One region of the Achromobacter sp. NPDC058515 genome, then DNA from elsewhere that is predicted to be linked to it. Evidence: predicted binding sites of a transcription regulator. Region 1 holds the regulator's gene; the other holds the start of a gene.
The links. The regulator LexA, encoded in region 1, represses DNA repair genes until DNA is damaged. The targets are predictions, from matches to a motif close to ACTGTATNNNNATACAGT.
Positions count from the first base shown of each region.

Region 2: a site for LexA is predicted at 2,030-2,047, ahead of imuA (translesion DNA synthesis-associated protein ImuA). Genes of this name have one in related genera too.

Region 1 covers NZ_JBHXNI010000006.1:46,276-52,019, forward strand. The annotation lists gene lon (endopeptidase La) at 1-1,730, shown strand, start outside; gene lexA (transcriptional repressor LexA) at 1,825-2,469, opposite strand; gene ACFWP0_RS12590 (amino acid aminotransferase) at 2,623-3,822, opposite strand; gene uvrB (excinuclease ABC subunit UvrB) at 3,898-5,744, shown strand, end outside.
Region 2 covers NZ_JBHXNI010000002.1:484,468-490,211, reverse strand. The annotation lists gene ACFWP0_RS05495 (Y-family DNA polymerase) at 1-1,370, opposite strand, end outside; gene imuA (translesion DNA synthesis-associated protein ImuA) at 1,300-2,004, opposite strand; gene ACFWP0_RS05485 (amino acid permease) at 2,139-3,680, opposite strand; gene ypfH (esterase) at 3,866-4,570, shown strand; gene ACFWP0_RS05475 (efflux transporter outer membrane subunit) at 4,571-5,744, opposite strand, start outside.

The sequences.
Region 1 (5,744 bases):
AGAAGGAGTTGGGCGAAGGCGAAGAGGGCGCGGACATCGAAGAGCTTGAAAAGAAGATCATCGCTGCCCACATGCCCAAAGAGGCGCGCAAGAAGGCCGATGCCGAGCTCAAGAAGCTCAAGCTCATGTCGCCCATGTCGGCCGAAGCCACCGTGGTGCGCAACTACATCGATACGCTCATCAACCTCCCCTGGAGGAAGAAGAGCAAGATCAACAACTCGATCAGCAACGCCGAGACGGTGCTGGACAACGATCACTACGGCCTTGAGAAGGTCAAGGAACGGATCCTGGAATATCTTGCCGTGCAACAGCGCGTGGACAAGGTGAAGGCTCCGATCCTGTGCCTGGTCGGCCCTCCGGGCGTGGGCAAGACCTCGCTTGGGCAGTCCATCGCCAAGGCGACGAACCGCAAGTTCGTCCGCATGGCGCTGGGCGGCGTGCGCGACGAAGCCGAAATCCGCGGCCACCGTCGTACGTACATCGGCTCCATGCCCGGCAAGATCGTGCAGAACATGTCGAAGGTCGGCGTGCGCAATCCCCTGTTCCTGCTTGATGAAATCGACAAGCTGGGCATGGATTTCCGCGGCGATCCCTCGTCGGCGCTGCTCGAGGTGCTGGACCCGGAACAGAACCACACGTTCCAGGACCACTACATCGAAGTCGACTTCGACCTGTCCGACGTCATGTTCGTGGCGACCAGCAACACGCTGAACATCCCGCCCGCGCTTCTGGACCGCATGGAAGTTATCCGCCTGTCGGGTTACACCGAGGAAGAGAAGATCCACATTGGCCGCGACCATCTGCTGCCCAAGCTGATGAAGAACAACGGCGTGAAGGACAGCGAGCTCACGGTGGACGACAGCGCGCTGCGCGATATCGTGCGCTATTACACCCGCGAGGCCGGCGTGCGTGCGCTCGAACGCGAAGTGGGCAAGATCTGCCGCAAGGTCATCAAGCAGTTGCTGACCCAGACTGATCGCGCCAAGGCCGAGGGCAAGACCCTTGAGGTCAAGCCGGTCAACGTCACGGGCGACAACCTGAGCGATTTCCTCGGCGTGCGCCGCTACACCTTCGGCATGGCCGAAAAGGAAAACCAGATCGGTCAGGTGACGGGTCTGGCATGGACGGAAGTCGGCGGCGACCTGCTGACGATCGAAGTCGCGGACATGCCCGGCAAAGGCGTCATCCAGCGCACGGGTTCGCTCGGCGATGTGATGAAGGAGTCGGTCGAGGCAGCGCGTACGGTGGTGCGCTCGCGCGCTCGCCGTCTGGGCTTTGCCGACAGCGTCTTCGAGAAGCACGACATGCACGTGCACGTGCCGGAAGGCGCGACCCCCAAGGACGGTCCGTCCGCGGGTATCGCGATCACCACGGCCATGGTGTCGGCCTTGTCGCGCATCCCGGTGCGCGCCGATGTCGCCATGACCGGCGAGATCACGCTGCGCGGCGAAGTGCTCCCGATCGGCGGCCTGAAGGAAAAGCTGCTGGCGGCGCACCGTGGCGGCATCAAGACGGTCTTGATCCCGGAAGAAAACGTCAAGGACTTGGCGGAGATCCCGGACAACGTCAAGAACCATCTCGAGATCGTGCCGGTGCGCTGGATCGACAAGGTGCTGGAACTGGCCCTGGAGCGTCTGCCCGAGCCTTTGGCCGAGGAAGAGGCGGTCAAGGAACCCCTGGTCGCCAAGCCGGCTGAACCCGGTTCGACCGACCCGGTGCTGAAGCACTGATCGCGCTTTACGCCCGAAAGGGCGCCTTCGAAAGAGGGCGCCGCAAAAGAAAACCCCGCCTGCGCGGGGTTTTCTTTTGCCGTTAACGATGCGCCTAGTGCAGCGCGTGGGTGCGGATCAGGCCGACCGCAATGCCTTCCAGGGCGAACTCCTGGTCGGCCTCGACCACGATGGTTTCGAAGTCGGGGTTCTCGGGCAAGAGCTCGATATGGCCGTTCTGGCGCTGCAGGCGCTTGACCGTGACGTCATCGCCCAGGCGGGCCACGACGATCTGGCCGTTGCGGGCTTCCGAGGCTTTCTTGACGGCGAGCAGGTCGCCTTCCAGGATGCCGGCGTCGCGCATGCTCATGCCGCGCACCTTCAGCAGGTAATCGGGCGCCTGGGCGAACAGGTGGGGGTCCACGCCGATTTCGCGTTCCACGTGTTCGGCGGCCAGGATGGGGCTGCCCGCCGCGACCCGGCCGACCAGCGGTAGCAGCAATTGCGCCAGCGCGGGCAGGGTGGCCTGCGTCGGCGCGGACGATGCATCCTTCAGGCGGATGCCGCGCGAGGCGCCGGCGGTAAGCTCGATGGCGCCCTTGCGGGCCAATGCCTTGAGGTGGTCTTCCGCTGCGTTGGGGGAACGGAACCCCAGGGCCTGGGCGATTTCGGCACGCGTCGGCGGAAAGCCGGTGCGCGTGACGGTCTGCCTGATGAGGTCCAGGATTTGCTGTTGACGATCCGTGAGTTTGCTGGCCATGGCGATGATCCGGTGCGAGCGGACTGTACATATATACAGCGCCATTCTGGGGGACACAGCGCAAAAAAGCAAGCCAGCGCGGGGCAAAAGAAAAACGGGACCCGAGGGTCCCGTTTCTGGCGGCAGGCCTGCAGGGGGCCTGCGTGGACGGCGTTACAGCACCGCGGCGATGCCGGCGGCTACCTTGTCGATGTTGCCGCTGTTCAGCGCAGCCACGCAGATGCGGCCGCTGGACACGGCGTAGACGCCGTGCTCTTCGCGCAGGCGATCCACTTGCGCGGCGCTCAGGCCCGAGTACGAGAACATGCCGCGCTGGTTCAGCACAAAGCTGAAGTCCTGCTTGCCGCCGTGCTCCTTGATCTTGTCGACCAGTTGCTTGCGCATCAGGCGGATGCGGTCGCGCATGCCGGCGAGCTCTTCTTCCCAGAGGGCGAAGAGTTCGGGCGTGTTCAGGACCGTCGAGACCACCGTGCCGCCGTGCGTGGGCGGGTTGGAGTAGTTGGTGCGGATCACGCGCTTCAGTTGGCTCAGCACGCGGGCGGCTTCGTCCTTGCTGCCGGCCACGACCGTCAGCGCGCCGACGCGCTCGCCGTACAGCGAGAACGACTTCGAGAACGAGGAGCTGATGAACATGGTCATGTCCAGGTCGGCGAACATGCGCACGACCGAGGCGTCTTCCGTCAGGCCGTCGCCGAACCCTTGGTAGGCGATGTCCAGGAACGGGACCAGGTTGTTTTCCTTGACGACGGCGGCGATCTGCTTCCACTGGTCGGCGGTGGGGTCCACGCCGGTCGGGTTGTGGCAACAAGCATGCAGCACGACGACGGTCTTGGCGGGCGCGGCCTTCAAGTCCGCCAGCATGGCGTCGAAGTTCAGGCCGCGGGTGGCGGCGTCGTAGTACGAATACGTGCCCACTTCAAAGCCGGCGCGCTCGAACAGCGCGCGGTGGTTTTCCCAGCTGGGATCGCTGATCAGGACCTTGGAGGCCGGCAGCAGCTGGCGCAGGAAGTCGGCGCCGATCTTCAGGGCGCCGGTGCCGCCCAGGGCTTGCGTGGTCAGCACGCGGCCTGCGGCGGCCAGTGCGGAATCCTTGCCCAGCAGCAGGGCCTGAGCACCCGAGTTGTAGCCCGCGATGCCTTCGATCGGCAGGTAGCCGCGGGCCGCGGCGGCCTCGATGCGGGCGGCTTCGGCTTTGCGCACGGCGCCCAGCAGAGGGATCCGTCCCTGATCATCGTAATACACGCCCACGCCCAGATTGACTTTACCGGGGCGGGTATCCGCGTTGTATTGTTCGTTCAGACCAAGGATGGGGTCGCGCGGCGCGAGTTCGACGGAATCGAAGAGGGTGCTCATGGGGCTCTGATGAGGTGAGTGGACGCAGTACGAGGTGCTGTGGATAATGAGGGGTTTACCCTGGAACAGTCTAGCATGCCTAAGAGCGCAATAGACCCGAGTGCGGTGGTCCCTGCCGCAGGTCCGGGATTCGTCGATTTTCCTGACAGCCCGTTTCATCTCTATCAGCCCTATCCGCCCGCGGGGGACCAGCCCACGGCCATCGCGGGGTTGACGCAGGGCGTCGAAGACGGCCTGATGTTCCAGACGCTCTTGGGCGTGACGGGGTCAGGCAAGACCTACACCATGGCCAACGTCATTGCGCGCATGGGCCGTCCCGCGCTGGTGCTGGCTCCCAACAAGACGCTGGCCGCGCAGCTGTACGCCGAGATGCGGGAGTTTTTCCCGAAGAACGCGGTGGAGTACTTCGTCTCTTATTACGACTACTACCAGCCGGAAGCCTACGTGCCGACGCGCGACCTGTTCATCGAGAAGGATTCGTCCATCAATGAGCATATCGAGCAGATGCGGCTGTCGGCCACCAAGAGCCTGCTCGAGCGCCGCGACACGATCATCGTGGGCACGGTGTCCTGCATCTACGGTATCGGCAACCCGGGCGACTATCACGCGATGGTGCTGATCCTGCGCACAGGGGACCAGATCGCCCGGCGCGAGATCCTGGCGCGCCTGGTCGCCATGCAATACACCCGCAATGATGCCGAGTTCACGCGCGGCACTTTCCGCGTGCGCGGCGAAACCATCGACATCTTTCCGGCGGAAAGCGCCGAGCTGGCATTGCGGCTGACGCTGTTCGACGACGAAATCGAAAGCCTGGAGCTGTTCGACCCCCTGACCGGGCGCATCCGCCAAAAGCTGCCGCGCTTCACGGTCTATCCCGGTTCTCATTATGTGACGCCGCGCGATACCGTGCTGCGCGCCATCGAGACCATCAAGGAAGAGCTGCGCGAACGCGTCAAGCGCTTTGTCGACGACGGACATCTGGTGGAGGCCCAGCGCCTGGAGCAGCGCACCCGCTTCGACCTGGAAATGCTGCAGGAGCTGGGGTTCTGCAAGGGTATCGAAAACTACTCCCGCCACCTGTCGGGCGCCGCGCCCGGCGATCCTCCGCCGACGCTGATCGATTACCTGCCGTCCGATGCGCTGATGTTCATCGACGAAAGCCACGTCACCATCGGGCAGTTGAGCGCCATGTACCGCGGCGACCGGTCCCGCAAGGAAACGCTGGTGCAGTACGGTTTTCGCCTGCTGTCCGCGCTGGACAACCGGCCGCTCAAGCTCGAGGAGTTTGAAGCGCGGATGCGCCAGTGCGTCTTCGTGTCGGCAACGCCCGCGGCCTACGAAAAAGAGCACGCCGACAACGTGGTGGAGCAGGTCGTGCGGCCCACGGGGCTGGTGGATCCGCTAGTCGAGGTGCTGCCCGCGCGCACGCAGGTGGACGACCTGCTGGGCCAGATCAAGGCGCGCGTTTCGCAAGGCGAGCGCGTGCTGGTCACTACCCTGACCAAGCGCATGGCGGAGGACCTGACCGACTTCCTGAGCGAGCACGGCGTGAAGGTGCGCTACCTGCACTCCGATATCGACACCGTCGAGCGCGTCGAAATTCTGCGCGACCTGCGGCTGGGCATGTTTGACGTGCTGGTGGGGATCAACCTGCTGCGCGAAGGCCTGGACATTCCCGAGGTGTCGCTGGTGGCGATCCTGGACGCGGACAAGGAAGGCTTCCTGCGTTCGGAACGCAGCCTGATCCAGACCATCGGGCGCGCGGCGCGCAACCTGAACGGGCACGCCATCCTCTATGCCGACCGGATCACGGATTCGATGCAGCGCGCCATGCAGGAAACCAGCCGCCGGCGCGCCAAGCAACTGCAGTTCAACATCGACAACGGCATTACGGCGCGCGGCGTCCATAAGGCGGTGCGCGA
Region 2 (5,744 bases), on a different contig from region 1:
TCGCGCACGGTCAGGGCCGGGTCCCACCAGCCGCTTTCGATGCGTTCGGGGCCGCGCATCAGCCGCAGCGCCTGGCCGCCGTACTGCGGCCGATGGCCGGACAGCTTCAAGGGCAGCGGCGTTTCCAGCAGCCAGAACGGGCGGTCGAGCAGGGTGGGCAGGGGCTCGGGACGCTGGGGCGCGGCCAGCGCATCGCCCCAGGCATTGGCGGCCTCGGGGCGGTGGTCGGCGGCGGGCTGGGCATGGCGCACCTGGTCGCGGCCCAGCCGCGCCACCAGCAGGTCCAGCAGCCGCGCGTGATCGGCGGCGGTGCCGCCGGGTTCGGGAAACAGGGTGGTGCTGGCCGCGGGCTGCTCCACGGTGTCGGGCGCCAGCAGCGCCACGGCGATGACGGGGGCTTCCAGGGTGAAGTGGTTCAGCTTTTCGCGCAGCAGGTGCAGGAGCTGCGGCGCCTGCCAGACGGGCTGGGCCAGGGCCAGTTCCAGTTCGGTGGGCGGCCGGGCGTGGCGGCCGCGCTCGTGCTCCATGCTGAGCACCACGCGGCGCACCGCCAGTTGTCGGGCGGCCAGCCAGCCGCCGAGCTGCTCGGCCAGCCGGCGCGCCACCGCCAGCACCGCGTCGGTGTGCTCCACGTAGTCCATGAGCTCGATGCGCCGCGAAAACTGATTGGGCGGCTCGATCCAGCGGTAGAGCTCGGGCGCCTGGCCGTAGGCGGCGTCCAGGGCTTGCAGCAGTTCGGGCGTGCTGCGCCGCTGCAGGCCCGCGCGCGGCAGGGCGCGCAGGTGCGCCAGCGTGTGGCAGCCGATGTCGTCCAGCCAGTCCCGCCGGGCCTGCGCCTGGGGCAGCAGCGACAGGGGCAGGGCATCCAGCCGGCGCGCGAGCGTGGGCAGCGTCAGGGTGCGCCGGGGGACGCGCCGGCCGGGGCGGTGCGCCAGCAGCCAGGCGCCCGCGGCGGTGGGCGCCATGCCCAGCGTCACGCGCAGGTCCAGGGCGCGCAGCGTGGCGGCCACCCGCTGGCTCAGCGCCCGCGGGCCGCGAAAGAACATCAGGCTGGCGCCCACGTTCAGGAGAATGGTGTCCTCGCCGCCCAAGGCGATTTCGGGCGTGTACCGCAGCAAGGCCAGCGCCGCCCCTTGCAGGGCTTCGGCTTCGGCCAGGGCATTGCGGGGCAGCAGCTCGACCTCGGGGGCGATGGCCGCCGCGCCGGCGCGGCGCATGCCCGGCGCGACGCCGGCCCGGCGGGCGGCGGGAGTAAGGGCGGCGACGCGTTCCTGGTCCAGAACGGCGAACGCCTCCCCCTCATGCGGCCAGTGCGGGCGTATGGCGTCCAGCGGCAGGCAGCGCAGGAAGGCGGCGATCCAGAGGCGCATGGCGGGGAGAAGAAGGCGTAAGGGCGCCGGGCTCCAGGCCCACGTACAGCGGCGTGTCGCAGACAGGCCCCCGGCGCTTGAGGATGTGTACGGACAAGCCGCCCGGCGCGGGCGCAAGCGCCAGCCGCAAGGCGGCGGGGGTGGCGTTCTGCGCGGCGCGCGACGGGCGCACGGCGATGAACAGCAGGTCGCTGGCCTGGGCGGCCAGGTGCAGGCGGCGCAGGGATTCGGGGCGCACATGGGGCAGCCAGCAGATCAGCGCGCCGCAACTGCCGTTCTTGAGGATCTGCTCGGTGGCCCACAGCGCGTCGACGGGCTTTTCGGGCGCCACCCAGAGCAGTTGCCGGGGATCCAGCCGCCAGCTCATCCAGCTGGCGATGTGGGGGACGTGCGGAGGCTGCACCAGGGCAATGGGGCGCCGCGTTTCCAGTTGGGCCAGCGCCGGACGCAGCAGGCGGATTTCTCCGACGCCGGGATGCGGGGTCAGCAGTTCGACCAGCGACCCCAGCGGCCAGCCGCCGTCGGGCAGCTCGGCCGACAGCGCGGCGTGCCCGGTGGGCAGGGTGCGGGCGACGCCTTGGGCAAGCTGGGTGGCGCGCCACAGGGCGGGATGGATACGTTCAGGGGACTGCATGGCGGGGGCGCCTGGGGCTCAATAAGCTGTATGAATATACAGTATTGTACCGGGCTTTGATCCCGCCGGACGTATCGAAAAGTGCCCCGCCGCGCGCCCCGGGGGCGGTCCGGCGGACGCGCGCCGTGCGGAGCTCAGCCGGGCGCGGGGCGGGCCTGGGCCGGCGCTTCTGGGGACGCATCGGCGCCGCGGTCCGCCGCGAGGCCGTAGAAGCGCATGTCCGCGTACCGGATCCAGCGCGACCCGCGCAGCAGCCGGTGGCCGAGCCACAAGCCCAGGAACAGCGGAATGGCCAGATAGGTCGAGATCACCCCGATCCAGTCGATGCGATCTTCCAGAAACGCCTGGTAGTTCTGGCCCAGCGTGACCAGCAGGCACAGCACGAAGGCGAACAGCGGGCCAAAGGGGAACAGGCCGGCCTTGTAGGGCAGGTCGGCGGTGTCGTAGCCGTGCTTCACGTAGCCCTGGCGGAAGCGGTAGTGGCTTACCGCGATGCTCAACCAGACGATGAACTCCGTCATGCCCGCGAAGTTGAGCAGCCAGATATACACCGCCTTCGGGCTGTACACCACGCTAAAGAGGCACAGACAGGCCAGCAGTGTGGTCGCCAGCAGCGCATACAGCGGCACGCCGTTGGCGGTCAGGCGCTTGAACAGGGCGGGGGCCTGGCCTTCGGCCGCCATGTTGAACAGCATCCGCGTGGCGGCGTACATGCCCGAGTTGCCGGCCGACAGCACCGAGGTCAGGATCACCGCGTTCATCACCGTGGCCGCCGACAGCAGCCCCGCGTGCTCGAACACCAGCGTGAACGGACTGACGGCGATGTCCTCGACTTCGTTGCGCAGCAGTTGCGGGTCGGTATAAGGCAGCAGCAGGCCGATGATCAGGATGGCCAGCACATAGAACAGCAGGATGCGCCAGAACACGTTGTTGATGGCGCGCGGCACGTTGCGCCGGGGGTTCTCGGATTCGCCGGCCGCCACGCCCACCAGCTCGGTGCCCTGGAAGGAATAGGCCACCACCATCGCCACCCCGACCCAGGTCGCCACGTTGCCCACGAAGGGCGCGTCGCCCACCGTCCAGTTCGCCAGGCCGACCGGGTCGCTGCCATGGATGATGCCCGCCAGCATCGCCAGCCCCACCGCGATGAAGCACAGCACGGCGACGACCTTGATGATGGCGAACCAGTATTCCGCCTCGCCGAAGCTGCGCGCCGAAAACGCGTTCAGCCCGAAGGTCAGCGCCAGGAACGCGACGCTCCATATCCATCCGGGCGTATCCGGCAGCCAGTACGCCATGACCAGCTGCGCCGCCACGACGTCGACGGCGACCACCGTGGCCCAGCTGATCCAGAAGTTCCACCCCAGCGCAAAGCCGAAGCCCGGGTCCACGTAGCGCGAGGCATAGGTGCAGAAGGAGCCCGACACGGGCATGAAGGTCGCCAGTTCGCCCAGGCTGGTCATGATGAAGTAGACCATCAGGCCGATCAGGAGGTAGACCATCAGCGCGCCGCCGGGGCCGGCCTGCGCGATGGCCGCGCCGGAGGCGACGAACAGGCCGGTGCCGATGGCCCCGCCCAGCGCTATCATCGTCAGGTGGCGCGCCTTGAGCACGCGGTGGAGCTGGTTCTGGCTGGCGGGCGTCGTGGCGCCCGCGTCGGTTGTCGGTGTTTGCATTGCGGGGTGAGAGGTTGCCGTCGCGGCGGAGTTGCGGGCGCGGGCGCAGGGGGGCAGGCCCCAGGCAACACCGCGCAAGCCGGCCGGTCCGTGGCGGTTGGGCGAGGGTTGCTTCAAGCCGCGCATTTTACAATGCGGCAATCGGGGCTCGGTTCGGCGGCCCCATGCCAGTACGGAGCGGTTTCATGGCGTCTTCCAGTTCTATCGAATTCCTTCCCGATCCGGGCGTCGACGTGCGCCAGCTCTTCATCCTGCTGCACGGCGTGGGCGGTTCGCCCGACAATCTGCGGCCATTGGCCCAGGCCGTGCGCGCCGCGTTTCCGACGGCGGCGGTGCTGATCCCCGAGGGCTTCGAGCCCTTCGACGGCGGCGGCGCGGGCCGGCAATGGTTTTCAGTGCGCGGCGTGACCGAGGAAAACCGCCCCGAACGCGTGGCCCAGGCCATGCCGCCCCTGGAAGCCTATGTGCGCGCCGCGCAGGCCCGCTTCGGGCTGCTGCAATCGGACACCGCGCTGGCGGGCTTTTCGCAGGGCGCCATCATGGCGCTGGAACTGGTGCAGGCCCACGACGGCATGGCCGGGCGCGTCATCGCGTTTTCGGGCCGCTATGCGCAACTGCCCAAGACCGCCCCGCAATACACCACCCTCCATCTGCTGCACGGCGCCGACGATCCGGTCATGAGCGTGGCGCACATCCAGGCGGCGCAGACGCGCCTGGACGAGCTGCATGGGGATTCCACCATCGACATCGCCACCCATGTCGGCCACGAATTGCATCCGGCCCTGATCCAGCGCGCCATCGTGCGCCTGCAGACCTGCGTGCCGCTGCGCAGCTGGGAAGCGGCGCTGGGCCTGAACCAGGCCCCGCCGGACGGCACCACGGTGCATTGATTACTTCTCCCAGCCGCCGCCCAGCGCCAGGAACACCGCGATCTGGTCGCTGCTGAGCTCGGCCTGCGAGGCCGCCAGCGCGCTTTCGTTGGTGGCCAGCGTGCGTTCGGCGTCCAGCACCGTCAGGTAGTCGGTCTTGCCGTACTGGAACAGCCGGCGCGCCTGCGAGGCGGCTTCGGCGCTTTGGTCGCGCGCGGCGCGCAGGGCGGAGTCGCGGTCCAGCTGCCGGGCGTAGACGATCAGCGCGCTTTCCGTTTCCCGCAGGGCGTTCAGCACGGTCGCGTCAAAGCGCGCCGCCGCCGCCTTGGCGCCGGCCTCGGCTTCGGCGATGCGGGCCTGCGCGGCGCCCGTGTTGGGGATGGTCCACGAGATCAGCGGACCCACGCTCCAGCTGAAGGTGCCGCGGTCGCCGAGCATGGAGGCCGGGCCGCCCGACGCGGCCGACAGGCCCAGCGTGATCTTGGGATAGAGGTCGGCCGTGGCCACGCCGATGCGCGCGGTGGAGGCGGCCAGGGTGCGCTCCGCCTGCCGGATGTCGGGACGGCGGCGCAGAAGCTGGGCGCCGTCGCCCACCGGGATGGTCTCCGTCAGCTTCGGCGCCGTCGCGCATTGCAGCAGCGCGGGCGAAATCTCGCCGGGCGTCTGGCCGGTCAGCGCGGCCAGGCGATACAGGGCGGTGCGCTGCTGGGCCTGGAAGGGCGGCAGGTTGGCCTGCAGTTGTTCAAGCTGGCTGCGCGCGCGGGTCACGTCCAGCGTGGTGCCGCGGCCGGCGCGCTGCAGCCGGCTGACGGCGTCCAGCGATTCCTTTTGCACCCGCGCCGAATGCTGGGCCGAGGCAAGCTGCATGCCGGCCGCGCACATGTTGGCGTAGGCCCGGGCGGTCTCGGCCGCCACGGTGACGCGGGTGGCGTCGTAGGCGGCCTGCGCGGCTTGCGCGTCGCCGGTGGACGCTTCCACGGCGCGGCGGATCTGGCCGAACAGGTCAAGCTGGTACGACACGCTGGCGCCCGTGGAATAGGACCAGCGGTTGGGCGGATCGATGCCCGGCTGCAATTCCTGCAGGCCGGACACGTGGCCGAAGGTGGGCGAGGCATTGACGCCGATCGCGGGCTGCTGCTGCGCCTGTGTTTCGCGCACCGCGGCCTGCGCGCGTTCCAGGTTGGCGCTGGCGACG